4 regions of the Mixta calida genome follow, and region 4 is predicted to be linked to each of the others. Evidence: predicted binding sites of a transcription regulator. Region 4 holds the regulator's gene; each other region holds the start of a gene.
The links. Region 4 encodes PurR, which represses purine synthesis genes. Its sites were predicted from a motif close to CANGCAAACGTTTGCNTG; they were not measured.
Positions count from the first base shown of each region.

Region 1: the regulator PurR is predicted to act here: its motif matches at 1,963-1,980, upstream of tusA (sulfurtransferase TusA).
Region 2: the regulator PurR is predicted to act here: its motif matches at 1,806-1,823, upstream of C2E16_RS18835 (nucleoside-specific channel-forming protein Tsx).
Region 3: the regulator PurR is predicted to act here: its motif matches at 1,705-1,722, upstream of purL (phosphoribosylformylglycinamidine synthase).

Region 1 is NZ_CP026378.1:351,383-355,593, reverse strand. Features, by position in the region: gene rsmD (16S rRNA (guanine(966)-N(2))-methyltransferase) at 1-203, shown strand, start outside; gene C2E16_RS01580 (DUF1145 family protein) at 193-462, shown strand; gene C2E16_RS01575 (DUF2500 domain-containing protein) at 467-826, opposite strand; gene C2E16_RS01570 (lysoplasmalogenase) at 1,010-1,639, shown strand; gene tusA (sulfurtransferase TusA) at 1,643-1,891, opposite strand; gene C2E16_RS01555 (7-cyano-7-deazaguanine/7-aminomethyl-7-deazaguanine transporter) at 2,169-2,834, shown strand; gene C2E16_RS01550 (DcrB family lipoprotein) at 2,958-3,515, shown strand; gene iolE (myo-inosose-2 dehydratase) at 3,609-4,211, opposite strand, start outside.
Region 2 is NZ_CP026378.1:3,949,123-3,953,333, forward strand. Features, by position in the region: gene C2E16_RS18820 (con-10 family general stress protein) at 141-326, opposite strand; gene C2E16_RS18825 (helix-turn-helix domain-containing protein) at 652-1,008, opposite strand; gene C2E16_RS18830 (TetR family transcriptional regulator) at 1,005-1,613, opposite strand; gene C2E16_RS18835 (nucleoside-specific channel-forming protein Tsx) at 2,102-2,971, shown strand; gene C2E16_RS18840 (histidine phosphatase family protein) at 3,644-4,211, shown strand, end outside.
Region 3 is NZ_CP026378.1:3,324,780-3,328,990, reverse strand. Features, by position in the region: gene tadA (tRNA adenosine(34) deaminase TadA) at 1-88, shown strand, start outside; gene mltF (membrane-bound lytic murein transglycosylase MltF) at 85-1,542, opposite strand; gene purL (phosphoribosylformylglycinamidine synthase) at 1,807-4,211, shown strand, end outside.
Region 4 is NZ_CP026378.1:2,098,346-2,102,556, reverse strand. Features, by position in the region: gene C2E16_RS09960 (C40 family peptidase) at 1-639, shown strand, start outside; gene cydH (cytochrome bd-I oxidase subunit CydH) at 700-789, opposite strand; gene purR (HTH-type transcriptional repressor PurR) at 1,074-2,099, shown strand; gene punR (DNA-binding transcriptional activator PunR) at 2,149-3,084, opposite strand; gene punC (purine nucleoside transporter PunC) at 3,196-4,211, shown strand, end outside.

The sequences.
Region 1 (4,211 bases), 1.7 Mb from region 4:
TGCTGGAACAGACGCTGCAACTGCTGGAAATCAACGGCTGGCTGGCCGATGAAGCGCTGATCTACGTTGAAAGCGAAATAGAAAATGGCGCGCCGCCGGTGCCGGTTAACTGGTTTTTACATCGGGAAAAAGTGGCGGGACAGGTCGCTTACCGCTTATACCGCCGCGAAGGCGTAAAACAGGAGCAGGATGATGTGGCTTAATCTGGGTCGGTTGTTGATGGTCTGCGTCTGGGCCTTTTTGCTGCTGAATATCGTGCAGCCTTTTCCTAAGCCGCTGACATATTTTGTTAATGTCGCGCTGATTTTTATGGTGATTATGCACGGTCTGCAGCTGGTACTGCTGCGCGCCACGCAGCCGAAAGACAGCGCGAAGCTGAGCCGTCTGACGCAGGTTAAGATCTTCTTTTTCGGCGTGTTCGAGCTACTTGCCTGGCAGAAAAAGCACTATCCGAAGCAGTAACGTTCTACGGCTTCTCAGGCGTAAAAGAGATAAAGCGGCTACCCTGCACCTTAAGCTCGCCTTTTACGCCTTTATCCATCTGATGATAATCCTTAGCCGTCACCGTCAGCCTGATGTCGCCCGCGCCGTTAAGCGGGTGAAACCAGGCCTCGTAGCGCATTTCTTCGCCCGCAATCACTTCCCGCTGACGTGAACGCCGATCCGGGGCGGGAAACTCACGTTTGGTTTTCACCTCTACCTGTAGCGATCGCACCGGCGCCGCATCGTTCGCTGCGTTTTCACGCCGCTGCTTAATAAACTGACGTGAGGCCAGTACGGCGATAATCGCCAGCACGATAATAAAAATCAGCGGGGGTTTGCTCATCTTCGTATTCTGCTTCCTGTGGCGGGTTGTCGCGTCAGGCAGACAACCGGAGCCCTCTCATTGTCACATTGCATCCCGCTAACCTAAACTGATTGCAGGATGTTGTTAATAAAACGGCGGCTGCGTCGGCGCTGCGTTTCAGGGCTGATGCCGCTGTCGCCCCTTTCAGAAAAGGACAACGTAATGATTTGGTCATTTCTTGCCGTACTTTTTTCCGGCTGGCTCTATGTAGATGCTTCCTACCGCGGCCCACAGTGGCAGCGCTGGGTGTTTAAGCCGGTTACGCTGCTGTTGCTGCTCGCCTGGGCCTGGCAAGCGCCCACGCGCAATCCCGGCGACTACCTGATTTTGCTCGGTCTGCTGGCGACGATGGCGGGCGACGCGCTGACGCTGCTTCCGCGTCAGCGTATGATGTATGCCATTGGCGCTTTTTTCCTTGCGCATCTGCTCTACACCATTAATTTCGCCAGCCATATGACCATGAGCTTCTTCTGGCCGATCCCGTTGACCATGCTGATTATCGGCATTGTCTGGATAGCGATTATCTGGTCGCGGCTGGAAGATCTGCGCTGGCCAATCTGCACTTTTATCGGCATGACGCTGGTGATGAACTGGCTGGCCGCCGAACTCTATTATTTCCGTCCTAACGACTACAGCTTCTCGCTGGTGGCCGGCGCCACGCTGCTGACGCTGGCGAATCTGGTCTGGTTTATCAGCCATTACCGCAAGCGTTTTACGGCGGATAACGCCATCGTCGCCGCCTGCTACTTCGCCGGGCACTTTATGATCGCCCGCTCGCTCTGGCTTTATTGACGCTTAAGAGAGGCCCTTGCGCACCAGATAGCGATAGGGCTTCTCATCGGTGGATTGCGCCACCAGCGTATGTTCCATAAAACGGCAAAAGCCGGGAATATCGCGCGTGGTGGCGGGATCGTCGGCGATGATCAGCAGGGTCTCGCCCTCCTCCATATGGCGCACCGCTTTGCGCACCATCATTACCGGTTCCGGGCAGCGCAGGCCCAGCGCGTCCAGGGTTTGATCGGGGTTTGCGAATGGATCACTCATTATCGTCTCGTCACTGAATTCTGTTGCGCTCTATTCTACGCCCGGCGGCCTGTTGCGCAAGCCGCCGAAAGCAGGTTAACGTTTGCGTGAAAACTAACCGTTGCAAAGCCGAAACAACGCGGTAAGATGCGCCGCGGCTGGCGATGTTGCCTGCCGCTGACAGACGGCGTTCCGTCGCCGCTCAGCTTGCGCAAGATGCGTCAGGCTAAACGCGAACAGACAGCAGAACGCTGAGTAAACACTGGGTTCCCTCACCCCAACGTAAAAAAGGTACATTATGATCTCCTTTACGCCGCGCCAGCGGAAGCATGCGCTTATCTGGCTATCCCTGTTTCATGTGCTGGTGATTACCTCCAGTAATTATCTGGTCCAGCTGCCTGTTTCCCTGTTTGGTTTCCATACCACCTGGGGCGCCTTCAGCTTTCCGTTTATCTTCCTGGCTACCGATCTGACCGTGCGGATTTTTGGCGCGCCGCTGGCCCGTCGAATTATCCTTGCGGTGATGGTGCCTGCGCTCTTTATCTCCTACGTGGTCTCTTCGCTGTTCTATAACGGCGCATGGCAGGGACTGAACGCGCTGGAGCAGGTTAACCTGTTTGTCGCCCGCATCGCCTGCGCCAGCTTTATGGCCTACGCGCTGGGCCAGATTCTGGACGTGCATGTCTTTAACCGGCTGCGTCAGTTGCCGCAGTGGTGGGCGGCGCCCGCGTCGGCGATGTTTTTAGGCAATATCAGCGACACGCTCGCCTTCTTCTTCATCGCTTTTTATAAAAGCCCGGACGCTTTTATGGCGCAGAATTGGGTAGAAATCGCGCTGGTCGATTACAGCTTCAAGGTGCTTATCTGCATGGTGTTTTTCCTGCCTGCCTACGGCGTGCTGCTCAATGCCGCGTTAAAACGCCTGGCGGCAATGTCAGGACAAACCCGCTACAATTTCGGCTAAGCGGCAATAGCGATACTTTGTCAGCGCGTCTAAGATCCTGTGACACTCGGTTGGTTGCTTTTACGCGCTGATTCAGTTTGTATGAGTACTGTATTGCCAGGCTAATCAATAAAAGGGAACCTGATGCGTCAACTTACAAAATATCTTGGAATAGGTTTACTGGTAGTAGGTCTGGCCGCCTGCGATCAGCAGTCGGATAAAGCCGCAGCGGACGATAACGGCGCCAGCGCCAGCACATCAACGCAGACGGTGTCGTTAATGGATGGCAAACTCAGCTTCAACTTGCCGGCGGGCATGTCTGATAAGAGCGGCAAGCTGGGCACGCAGGCGAACAACATGCACGTTTACGCCGATGAAAGCGGCCAGCGCGCCATTATCGTGATTGATGGCGATGCCACCAACGAAGGTCTGGACGTGCTGGCGAAGCGTCTGGAGCAGCAGCAGCGCAACCGCGATCCGCAGCTGCAGGTAGTGGCCAATAAAGCGATTACGCTCAAGGGCGAACCGGCGCAGCAGCTGGATACGGTGATCTCCGCCAATCAGCAGACAGCCTGGTCTTCTGTCGTGCTGGCGAAAGCGGACGGTAAATTGCTGACGCTGCAAATCACCCTGCCTGCCGATAATCAGCAACAGGCGCAGACGGCAGCGGAAAATGTGATTAACACCATCACGCTGAAATAAACGCCTCGCTTACGCGCATAAAAAACGCCGCCAGAGATGGCGGCGTTTTGTCGTTTAAGGCTTATAAGTTCCCGTTTTCAGCGCAAAATGCCGTCAGATGCCTGCGGTTTCGCGAATATACTTACGCGCCTTCACCGCATATTCAAAGGGGTTAGCCAGCGCCGGATCCTGCTCCGCCTCTACCACCATCCAGCCGCGATATCCCGCGTCGTCGAGAATTTTAAACACCGGTTTGAAATCAATCACGCCGTCGCCCGGCACGGTGAAAGTGCCGCGTTTTACTCCGTCCAGGAAGGAGAGTTTCTGGTTACGCACCGCGCTGACCACCTCATCGCGCACATCCTTCAGATGAATATGGTTGATGCGCGGCAGATGCTTCTCCAGCACCGACAGCATCGCCTGCTCGCTGTTCTCGGAGTAGTAAATATGGCCGGTATCATAGAGCAGATAAACGTCATCGTTGGTCAGTGCCATAAAGTGGTCAATCTCGGCAGGTGTCTGGATGCCGGTGCCCATATGGTGATGCAGACAGACCTGCATTCCCTTGTCCGCCGCAATTTTCGCCAGCTCGTTATAGCCCTCGGCGGTTAAGCGCCACTCTTCTTCCGTAAATACCGGTTTTTGCTCGAATACCGCCAGCGAGGTGCCCTGAATGCTTTTGCTCTGCTCAGAGCAGCCGATCACTTTGGCGCCCAT
Region 2 (4,211 bases), 1.9 Mb from region 4:
ATTTTGTTAACAAAGATTAAAATAAGAATAAACTGAATAGCGTTAGAGAAAGGAAACCTGGATCAAAAATAATAAACCCCCGGCACGCTTAGAAAAACATGCCAGGGGTTAATAAACAGAATTAGCAAGCAAACTAATTATTAGCTGCCTGACGGACGACCGCCGCCGTGGCTGTTCTGCCCACCTTTTTTACCTGCTTCGGATGCTTTTTCGCGGTCGTTTTTAAAGTTACCGCCACTGTTCTGGCCGCCTTTTTTACCGGCTTCAGAAGCTTTTTCACGGTCTTCAGCGAAATTACCAGGATTGCCACGATGTTGTTCAGCCATCTATTCCTCCTCGTTATTCCAAAATAATATCCTTATCCAGTACGCTTGTAATGGAGAAGAATATTTGCGACTTCGGGTATAAATTTAGTCGACGGACAGGAGAAAGCAAATTGCTAACGCAGCGGCAATAAGCTTTTGATATGACAGCAAACATCATGAAATAACAGGTTTTTTGAAAGATTTAATTACAATCAGACGTAAAAAACCAATAAAACCGCCACCGGTAAATAAGCGAAGCGGCAAATGCGTTTTTTTGCCAGTATGGCTATTCAGGACGTATGCGGAAGACACAATAGCGGCAGCGCTTTACCGTGAAAGTAAAAAGCTATTGCCGACATTTCTGGCGGAATTCGCCTGGCGTCATGCCGTAGTGGCGAACGAAGGTTTTGTGGAAGGTGTCATGTGAAGAAAAACCGTGCTGTACCGCAACGTATTCGATAGTGACGTTATCTTCCACCAGCATTCGCGCTGAAGCGACCAGACGCTTTTCCCGGCAAAAAGCGGCCAGCGTTTTGCCGGTTACCGCATGAAAATAGCGCTGTAAATACCATTTGGAGTAGCCGGTTTTTTCCGCGCAATCGTCCACCGTAATACGCCGATGCGGATTGCTTTCAATCCAGCGCATCAGCTCACGGATAACGCCATAGGTAAAGACTTTTTCACTTGCTGCGCTTACGTTCATGTTAACTCCCTTTGCGATACGCCCATCACCGGTTGCAGCTCCAGCCGGATGATATGAAGCAGGTTGTTGCGCAGCACATCTTCCCGATCGTTAAGCACGCCGTGCATATCCAGCGCATCCTGTCCCAGCGTCAGGCCGATCAGCCGCCATGCCGTGGCTGACGGCGTATCGTGACAGCGCAGCAGGTTTTGCTGGATGCCGCGCGTAATCGCGTCGCTGACGGTGTTGTGCCAAAGATTAAGCGCGTAGACGAAGATGTCATGCAGCGCTTTATCCTGCTGGGAAACGACGGAGACTTCGCGCCACAGTTCCGTTTCATGCTGTGCTTTATCCGGCTCGTATAGCAGCGCCAGCACCGCGTCAATACCGCTCAACGCTTCGCTGGCGGCCTGATGCACAGCCACGGTTTCATTAACAATGACAAGAAAAGCTTCGCATTTTAGCTGGTTGAGCGAGGCGAAATGGCGGTTGATATGCCCAATGGCCGCGCCGCTCTCTTTGGCGATTTTGCGGGCGGTAACGGCGGTATAACCTTCTTTCCTGATTAACTTTTTTGCGGCGGCAATCAGAAGATCCGCGCGTGCGTCCGCTTTTAAATAGCCCATCCTTTTGCCTCGCCTGATTTAACCGGCCCACATTCTGCCTTTTTTTGAACATCCGTTCAATATTATTCTGAACAGATGTTCAAAACTTTCCGTCAAGCGGCTGATAAGCATTATGTCGAGTTGTAATCTGAAACTATCTGCTGCTCTTGATGACAGTCAAAACCGAAGTTGTAGCTAATCGTTTGCGCAGCATGCGAAACCGATTGCCTATCGTTCTAAACCATCTTTGTGACGTTAATTTTACCCTTTGTGTCATTGTTCGTGATCTGAGTCACAAAATGATTGAATCGAAATGAAACAAACTTTGACAAACGTGAGCAATATCTATTTTCTATCGGCAGGATAGAGGCACCCTATGCGGGCTGCCCCGGCGTACCTGTACGCCTCCCCCGGAGCGGCATACAACAATACCTTCCCGTCCAGCAGTGGACACTGATTCGCGGCCCTTCTCTGGCTCAGCAGAGAGGCCTTTAAGCATGTGGTAAACCATGAAAAATAAAATGTTGGTGGCTGGCGCGCTGTTGGCTGCGTCATATAGCATCTCTTCTCAGGCGGAAACTGGCGCGCCTACCTATGTGTCAGACTGGTGGCATCAGAGCGTTAACGTGGTGGGAAGCAACCACACCCGTTTCGGGCCGCACCTGAACAACGATGTTTATCTGGAATATGAAGCCTTCGCCCATAAAGACTGGTTCGATTTCTACGGCTACGTGGATATTCCGAACTTCTTCGGCGCGGCGAACAGCTATCAGCAGGGTATCTGGGACAACGGCTCGCCGCTGTTTATGGAGATTGAACCGCGCTTTTCTATCGACAAGCTGACCGGCACCGACCTGAGTTTCGGCCCGTTTAAAGAGTGGTACTTCGCCAACAACTATGTCTATGACATGGGCCGCGACCATAACAACCGCCAGAACACCTGGTATATGGGCCTGGGCACCGATATCGATACCCACACCAAAATGTCGCTGGCGCTGAACATTTATGCCAAATACCAGTGGGAAAACTACGGCGCGGCGAACGAAAACAGCTGGGACGGCTATCGCTTCAAGGTAAAATATTTCCTGCCGTTGACTACCTTGTGGGGCGGCAACCTGAGCTATATCGGCTTCACCAACTTTGACTGGGGTTCCGATCTGGCGGATAAAACGCCAGGTTCTTTCCGTTCCAGCAACTCTATCGCCTCCAGCCATATCCTGGCGCTGGGCTACGATCACTGGCACTACTCGGTGGTGGCGCGTTATTTCCATAACGGCGGCCAGTGGGCCGACGGCGCCAACCTGAACTTCGGCGACGGCCCGTTTGAAGTGAAATCTACCGGCTGGGGTTACTATCTGGTAGTGGGTTATAATTTCTGACGTATTTTCTGGCGGGGCGGAAATAATGCCCCGTTTTCCTTCCTGAATGAATTGGCTTATTAACGATTCCCTTTCCATTAAAGCGTTACTTTTTACTATTATTTATCCTTATATTTATTCCGACAGGCTTACGGTAAAGCGATAATCACGATTTACTTTCATTCCGTCTGTCTTATGAGGGAAATCACAAATTCAATAAATAACCGGCGCTGGCTATTTATTTTTTTAACAGCCGTGCTAGCGTAGCAGCTCAAAGGATTGCTACTGTATTTACAGGCAAAACCTGCGTTTCTGAACAAGCACGGCGACAGTGATTCTCGCTGCGTGGTCATTCAGTTACGCAGGTTTTTTTTTGCCTCATGAATGGCATAAAAGTTTGCTCTTTTTTTATTGCCGTTTTTCTTATTGCTAACTGTGCAGCAGAGGAATTATTCATTATAAGGAGGATGACAAGCCGGCCAAATAATTCACGAGTTCTGTTTATGTTTAACAAGACCTTCCTGGCGTAATTATTCTGCGGCTGATGACTGTTATTTACAGGAAAAAAACCGCGGTCCTGATTAATTGCGCCAGCGGAATGCACTCTTTTAATGCTTTTAGGGACGCGGTGCTTTTTATCCCTCTCGCCTGCCGCTTACTACGCGTCGGCGATAAAAACATAAGGAATATCACATGAAAAAATGGCTTGTTACGCTAACTCTGCTTCTGGCGTGTGGCTCAGCATGGAGTATCGAAAAACCGGTTAATGCGGGTGCGAAACAGGATAAGCCTGTTACGCTCTGGTTTGTACGTCATGGTAAAACGCTGCTGAACACGCTGGATCGCGTTCAGGGTTGGGCCGACTCCCCATTAACCGACGAGGGAAAACAGGTGGCGCGCTATCTTGGCGCAGGATTAAAGTCTGTCCCCTTTGGGGGTTTTTATACCAGCGATGCCGGACGTCAGCGTGAAACCATGCAGATTATTTTGCAGCAGACAGGAAGAGAAGCGGTTCGTCCAACTGAATTAACCGGCCTGCGTGAAGTTTTCTTCGGTAGCTTTGAGGGTAGCTTTAATAAAGAGATGGCCGCCGCCGCTGCCGCTCAACTGGGCCTGCCGAATGCACAGGCGCTGTTTGCCGGAATGAAAGCAGGCACGTTGTCCGTTGAGCGCAGTATCAACGCGATAGCTGCCGCCGATCCCGCCGGGCAGGCAGAAAACTATCAGCAGGTGAAGGCGCGTACCCAGGCTGCGCTGCGGA
Region 3 (4,211 bases), 1.2 Mb from region 4:
TTTTCGTATGCGCCGCGAACAGAAGCGGGCGCAGCGTCAGGCGCAGCGTGCCGCAGAGCAGGGGGCGACGCCGGGCAGCGCCGCTTAATTCATGGCGATGTCGGGCGCGACCGCCGGATAACCTTCCCCTAACGTGGCCTCCAGCGTTTTACGCTGGGCCAGTTTTTTCTCCTGCTCCTGTAAATAACCGACCAGGCTGAGCTGATACTTGCGGATATTTTCCACATAGTTATAGGCTTCCTGGCCGCGCGCGTAGCCGTAGGTGGTCTGGCTGTAATAGCGTTTCTGGCTCAGCATCGGCAGGCGCAGCTTTACATCCGCCCAGCTGTCGGGGTTGGCGCCCTGTTTTTGCGTTAGCTTGCGCGCGTCCAGCATATGGGCGTAGCCCATGTTATAGGCCGCCAGCGCAAACCAGATGCGTTCATCTTCCGGTACCGACTCCGGTACCTTTTCCATCATGCGCTGCAAATATTCACTGCCGCCGCGGATGCTCTGCTCCGGGTCGAGACGATCCGCCACCTGCAAACTGTCTGCCGTGTTGCGCGTCAGCATCATCAGCCCGCGTACGCCGGTCGGGGAGGTCGCCTGAGGATTCCAGTGCGATTCCTGATAGGAGATGGCCGCCAGCAGGCGCCAGTCGATCTGCGCGGCGTAACGCTCGAACAGCGGGCGGATATCGGGCAGGATATCGTCGATAGCGCGCAGGAAAGTGCGCGTATCGACATAGTCGAAGGCGCCGACGTGACCGAGATATTTCTCCTCCAGCCGCGCCATCGCGCCTTCCTCTTCCATCTGACTGAAAAAGTCGAGTATCGCCGCGTTCAGGCTGTCGTCCTCTTCACGCTGCATATACCAGGTGACCGGCTCCTCATCGGTAATGTCGAACGCCACCGCCAGCTGCGGGTGAATGCGCTGCAACAGGCCGATGGTGACTGAATCGCCGATGGTGTAATCCAGCTCGCCGTTGGCGACCGCTTCCAGCAGCGCTTTCGGTCCCTGATCGGTCGAGATCGCCCAGTCCAGATCGGGATACTGATTCTCTTTGATATTACGCAGCGTCGACATATAGGCTGAACCAGAGGCAACCGTCAGTCGGCCTTTCAGATTGCCCAGGTTTTTTGGCCGCGGCGTGCCGATGCGGTAAACCAGCTGCTGCGAAACGGAATAGTAGCTGGGGCCGGTGCGGAAGCGCGCCAGCCGTTCACTATTGTAAATCAGCCCGGCAGCCAGCAGATCGGCTTTGCCGTCGTCGAGATCGTCAAACAGGTCGTTCAGGTTCTGATGAACATTGACCTGCAGTTTGACGCCCAAATAATCGGCGAAGCGCTTCGCCAGCTCATAATCCATTCCGGCCGGGGCATTGTTGCTGGTGTAGTAAGTTAGCGGAGAATTAATGGTGCTGATTCGCAGCACCCCCCGCGATTTTATCTGCGCGATCTTGTCTTGCGCGCTGCCGTGCCAGGGAATGGTCGGCCAGAGCGCTACCGCCAGCAGGACGGTAATCAACCCGATCAGCAGATAATTAATTTTCAAATATTTCAAATATTTATCTCTCGGTGGCTCTCAGGCCTCTGTCTCTTCGGGCAGCGTTTGTTATCTATTAAATCCCAGAGCGTGGGGCATTTTGCGCAACAAAGCGGCGCAGAGCAACTGCAATAGCAGGATATGCGCAATTTTCAGGCTAATTCCAGGCGCGGAAAAATCCACGCAAACGGTTTCGTTAGGCGGGCCGTTTCTCTATAATATCGCCCGTTTTCCCTGTTGCGCCCAAAGAAGCGTCCTCCGGCGCTCTGACGAGAGATCTTAATGATGGAAATTCTGCGTGGTTCGCCCGCCCTGTCGGCATTTCGTGTAAACAAACTGCTGACCCGTTTTCAGGACGCTCACCTGCCGGTGAGTGATATTTACGCCGAGTATGTCCATTTTGCCGATGTCAGCGCACCGCTGAACGCAGAAGAAAAATCCCGCCTGCAACGCCTGCTGAAATATGGTCCTTCTCTCGCCGAACATGCGCCGCAAGGGCGTCTGCTGCTGGTAACGCCGCGTCCGGGCACCATCTCTCCCTGGTCCTCTAAAGCGACCGATATCGCGCACAACTGCGATCTGCCGCAGGTGCGTCGTCTGGAGCGTGGCCTGGCGTTTTACGTACAGGCGCCGCAGCTAACGGAAGCGCAGTGGACGCAGCTCGCCGCGCTGCTGCACGATCGCATGATGGAAACCGTGTATGACGATCTGGCCGATGCGGAAAAGCTGTTCGTTCAGCAGCAGCCACAGCCGCTGCAAAGCGTGGATATCCTGACGCAGGGGCGCGCGGCGCTGGAGCAGGCTAACCAGAAACTGGGCCTGGCGCTGGCCGACGACGAGATTGATTACCTGCTGGCCGCGTTTGAAAAACTGGGGCGCAACCCGAACGATATCGAGCTTTATATGTTCGCTCAGGCGAACTCCGAACACTGCCGCCATAAAATCTTCAACGCGGACTGGGTGATCGACGGCGTAGCTCAGCCGAAATCCCTGTTCAAAATGATCAAAAACACCTTCGCGCAGACGCCGGATTATGTCCTGTCGGCCTATAAAGACAACGCGGCGGTGATGGAAGGCTCCGAGGTCGGTCGCTTTTATGCCGACGCGCAGCGCGGCGTTTACGATTTCCATCAGGAACCGACCCATATCCTGATGAAAGTGGAAACCCATAACCACCCAACGGCGATCTCGCCGTGGCCTGGCGCGGCGACCGGATCCGGCGGCGAAATCCGCGATGAGGGCGCCACCGGCCGCGGCGCGAAGCCAAAAGCCGGTCTGGTGGGCTTCTCCGTTTCCAACCTGCGTATTCCCGGCTTCGAGCAGCCGTGGGAAGAGGATTTTGGCAAGCCCGATCGCATCGTCAGCGCGCTGGACATCATGACGGAAGGCCCGTTGGGCGGCGCGGCGTTTAACAACGAATTTGGCCGTCCGGCGCTGAACGGCTATTTCCGCACCTATGAAGAGCGGGTCGACAGCCACAACGGCAGCGAACTGCGCGGCTACCATAAGCCGATCATGCTGGCGGGCGGTATCGGCAATATCCGCGCCGATCACGTTCAGAAAGGCGAAATCAGCGTTGGCGCGAAACTGATCGTGTTGGGCGGCCCGGCAATGAATATCGGTCTGGGCGGCGGCGCGGCTTCTTCTATGACGTCAGGCCAGTCCGACGCCGATCTCGATTTCGCTTCGGTACAGCGCGACAACCCGGAAATGGAACGCCGCTGTCAGGAAGTGATCGACCGTTGCTGGCAGCTGGGCGAGCAGAACCCGATTCTGTTTATCCACGATGTGGGCGCGGGCGGCCTGTCGAACGCCATGCCGGAGCTGGTGAGCGACGGCGGCCGCGGCGGGCGTTTCAACCTGCGCGACATCCTCAACGATGAGCCGGGCATGAGCCCGCTGGAAGTTTGGTGCAACGAATCGCAGGAGCGCTATGTGCTGGCGGTGGCGCCGGACAAGCTGGCGCTGTTTGATCAACTTTGCCAGCGCGAGCGCGCCCCCTATGCGGTGATTGGCGAAGCGACGGAAGAACAGCACCTGACGCTCTCCGACAGCCACTTCGATAACCAGCCGATCGATATGCCGCTGGACGTGCTGCTGGGCAAAACGCCGAAGATGACGCGCGATGTGCGTCGTCAGCAGGCGCAGAACGAAGCCCTGGCGCGCGACGGCATGACGCTGGAAGAGGCGGTGAAGCGCGTGCTCCATCTGCCGACCGTAGCGGAAAAAACCTTCCTGATCACCATCGGCGACCGCAGCGTAACCGGCATGGTGGCGCGCGATCAGATGGTTGGCCCGTGGCAGGTGCCGGTAGCCAACTGCGCGGTGACGACCGCCAGCCTCGACAGCTACCACGGCGAAGCCTTTTCAATGGGCGAGCGCGCGCCGGTCGCGCTGCTCGATTTCGCCGCCTCGGCGCGTCTGGCGGTCGGCGAGGCGCTGACTAATCTGGCGGCGACCGATATTGGCGCGCTGAAGCGCGTCAAGCTCTCCGCTAACTGGATGGCCGCCGCCGGTCACCCTGGCGAAGACGCCGGCCTTTATGAGGCGGTAAAAGCGGTGGGCGAGGAACTTTGTCCGGCGCTGGGTTTGACCATTCCGGTGGGCAAAGACTCCATGTCGATGAAAACCCGCTGGCAGCAGGGTGACGAACAGCGTGAAATCACCGCGCCGCTGTCGCTGGTGAT
Region 4 (4,211 bases):
ACGGCGGAAAAAAGCAAAGTCAAAAAGAAAGGCAAAACGGCAACCGTCGCGGTATCCCCAGCGTTAACCACGAAAAAAGGCCGCTCACCGGTTAAAACGGCAAAAGAGAACAGCGCAAAGAAAAAAAGTATGGCCAGGACGGCGAAGGCGCGCTATGGCCATCAGCGCGGCGATAAAAAGCAGACCAAGGCCCGTGGCCCGCTCGAAATGAGTAAGGCGCACCGCGAGCGTTATCAGAAAGCGCGTGAAACGGCGATGAACAAGCTGATGGGTCAGCTGGGCAAACCTTACCTGTGGGGCGGCACCTCGCCTCACACCGGCTTCGACTGCAGCGGTCTGGTCTGGTACGCCTATAAGGATGTGGTGAAATTTAAAATTCCCCGCACCGCCAATGAGATGTATCACTTGCGTGACGCCGCGCCGGTCAACCGTCAGTCGCTGGAAAAAGGCGATCTGGTCTTTTTCCGCATTAATAACCGCGGCGCCGCCGATCACGTTGGCGTTTATCTTGGCAACGGTCGTTTTATTCAGTCGCCGCGCACCGGTAAAGATATTCAAATCAGCCAGCTCAGCGATGATTACTGGGAGCGCCATTATGTCGGCGCGCGTCGCGTAATGACGCCAAAAACCATCCGCTAAGCGCGTTGCGCAACAAAAAAGCCTGTCTTGCGACAGGCTTTTTTTATACGCATCATCCGATCAATGCATGACAGCGGTTAAGCTGAAAGCGATGATCATCAGCAATGCTGCGACAGTGGTGCTTAACGACAGCTTTAAATCGGTGCTCACCCGGCCTCTCCTTTAACCACACAAACAATAACGGTATAGATTTTCCCATACTCACCGGTAAAAATCTCGTTTTCTTTGCGTCAGCTTGATAGAATCCCCGCCTTGCGTTGCGCAACACCGGCAAACCGTCGCTGTTGGCCCTTTTTTAAAGACGTCCCGCCTGCCAGACGTATCTCAGCCAGCACAATGACAATGGATAAGCACGCTGAAGCAGGCCGCGAGGACGCAAACGTTTAACATTAGCCTTATCAAACCCTTATGATAAGCGCAGGAGTATCTTTTTAATGGCAACAATCAAAGATGTCGCGAAGCGTGCCGGCGTGTCTACGACGACGGTGTCACACGTCATCAATAAAACCCGCTTTGTCGCGGAAGAGACGCGCGAGGCGGTGTGGGCGGCCATCAAAGAACTACACTATTCGCCCAGCGCGGTCGCGCGCAGCCTGAAGGTGAACCACACCAAGTCGATCGGCCTGCTGGCGACCTCCAGCGAAGCGCCCTATTTTGCGGAAATCATCGAAGCGGTGGAAACGCGCTGCTTCGCCCGCGGCTATACCCTGATTCTGGGCAACGCCCATAACGATCTGCAAAAGCAGCAGGCATATCTGTCGATGATGGCGCAAAAGCGCGTCGACGGTCTGCTGGTAATGTGTTCTGAATATCCTGAAGCGCTGCTGAAGATGCTTGAGGAGAACCGCAATATCCCGATGGTGGTGATGGACTGGGGCGAGTCGCGCGGCGACTTTACCGATACCGTGCTGGATAACGCTTTTGAAGGCGGCTACATCGCAGGCCGCTATCTGATTGAACGCGGCCATCGCGATATCGGCGTGATTCCCGGACAGATGGAGCGCAACACCGGCGGCGGCCGTCTTGCCGGCTTTATGAAGGCGCTGAACGAGGCGAATATACCGGTGCGCGAAGAGTGGATCGTGCAGGGCGATTTCGAGCCGGAGTCGGGCTACCGCGCCATGCAGCAGATCCTGGCGCAGAAGCAACGCCCTACCGCCGTCTTCTGCGGCGGCGACATTATGGCGATGGGCGCTATTTGTGCGGCGGATGAGATGGGCCTGCGCGTGCCGCAGGATATTTCGGTGATCGGTTATGATAACGTGCGCAACGCGCGCTATTTTACGCCAGCGCTGACAACCGTTCATCAGCCGAAAGAGCAACTAGGCGAAACCGCCTTCGATATGCTGCTGGATCGCATTATCAATAAGCGCGAAGAATCGCAAACGATTGAGGTGCATCCGACGCTTATTGAACGCCGCTCGGTGGCTGACGGCCCGTTCCGCGACTATCGTCGTTAATGCTTTACGTCATCGCGGCTTATCCCTGCCGCGACCTTTGCCTTGCCGCTCAGGATAATGCGCTATCCTGAGTGCTCTCTTCCTCACGCAGCCACTCCCGATTCAGCGTCTCCGTATCGCCCAGATAATCCAGCAGCCAGCTCAGCGCCGGCGAACCGCTCTGTTCCGACCAGCTGACGCAGCAGTGGCTGTCGGGAAAAGGCACCGGCAGCGGCAACTCCGTCAGTTCCTGCGTCGCCAGCAGCGGCGCGGCGAAATGGCCGGGCACCATGCCAACGCAGAGACCGGCGCGCAGGCAGTCGAAAGCGCTCTCCCAGTCAGGCACCACCAGCCGTCGCTGATTATCCAGTGTCCAGGTGGTGCGGCGCGGCAGCGCGCGCGAGGTATCCTCCAGCACCAGTGAAGGCCAGGGACGGATATCATCATCCTGCAGGCCGCCGGTCGCTGCGGCCAGCGGATGGCTGGCGTTAACCACGCAGCGCCAGTTGAGCGCGCCCATATCACGGAAGGCGAAGCGGCCGCCGACGGGGATAGCCTGCGTCGCGCCGATTGCCACATCGACACGCCCGTCCGCCAGCGCGTCCCAGACGCCGTTAAACACCTCCGGGGTGATTAACAGTTCCATATCGGGAAAATGGCGATAAAAATCGAGCACCAGCTGACGCGTGCGCTGCGGTTTTACAATGCGATCGACGGCGATGCTCAGCTGGCCGCGCCAGCCGTTCGCCACCTGCTGACACTGCCGACGCGTGGCGAGCATTTTTTTGATAACAGCGCGGCCTTCACGAATAAAAAGCTCGCCCGCCTCGGTTAATACCACATCGCGATGACGACGTTCAAACAGCGGCACCGCCAGCCAGGACTCCAGCTGGCGCACGGTATAGCTGATGGCGGAAGGCACGCGATGCAGCTCCGCGGCGGCAGCGGAAAAGCTGCCGGTGCGGGCGACGGCGTCGACCACTTCAAGGGCATGTTCTGACCACATTTTTTGCCTGCAAAAATTTTGAAATCAACCGGCAAATTTTAGCGTTTCACATTCAGAAAAACATCCTTTACCCTCGCGCCGTCTGTTCACCTGCTAATTAATGAGAAAGAGATGTCTGGTTCAAAAGGATTTATGCTTTATCTGGCGCTGCTCAGTACGCTGGGTTTTCTCGCCACTGATATGTATCTGCCGGCGTTCACCGCCATGCAGGAAAGCTTCCACACCTCCGCAGGCGTCATCAGCGCCAGCCTGACGGTATTTCTTGGCGGCTTCGCCTGCGCGCAGCTGATATGGGGCCCCCTTTCCGACCGCTTCGGCCGTAAGCCGGTCCTGCTGTTCGGCCTGGCGCTGTTTGCCCTCGGCTGTGCGGGCATGCTGTGGGCGAATGAGACCTGGCAGATGTTGACCTTGCGCTTTATCCAGGCGGTGGGCGTCTGTTCCGCCACGGTAAGCTGGCAGGCGCTGGTGGTCGATCGCTATCGCGGCGCGCAGGCTAACCGCGTGTTCGCCACCATTATGCCGCTGGTCGCGCTTTCTCCGGCGCTGGCGCCGTTGCTGGGCGCCTGGGTGCTGAGCCACTTTTCATGGCGGGCTATTTTCCTGACGCTGCTGCTGGTGACCCTGCCACTACTGTTCGCTACAGCCAGGCTGAAAAAAGCGCCGGCGGCGGCCGCGCACGATTCGCGTCCGCGCGCCGGCTTTTTCACCATGCTGACCTCGCGCGTCTACGGCGGCAACGTACTGATCTATGCCGCCTGCTCCGCCAGCTTTTTCGCCTGGCTGACCGGCTCACCCTTTATCCTGCACGATCTCGGTTTAAGTCCGGCGGATATTGGCCTGAGCTATATGCCGCAAACCGTCGCTTTTCTGGCGGGCGGATTCGGCTGTCGCACCGCGTTGCAGCGTCGCAGCGGCAGGACGCTGTTGCCTGCGCTGCTGATCTTCTATGCAATCAGCGTCGTGTCGCTGTTTATGGTGGCGATGAGCGGAAAAGCGACGCTGTGGGGCCTGCTGGCGCCGTTCTGCGGCATGGCGCTGGCCAACGGCGCCATTTACCCTATTGTGGTGGCGAACGCGCTGCTGCCGTTCCCGCAGGATACCGGCAAGGCCGCCGCGCTGCAGAACTG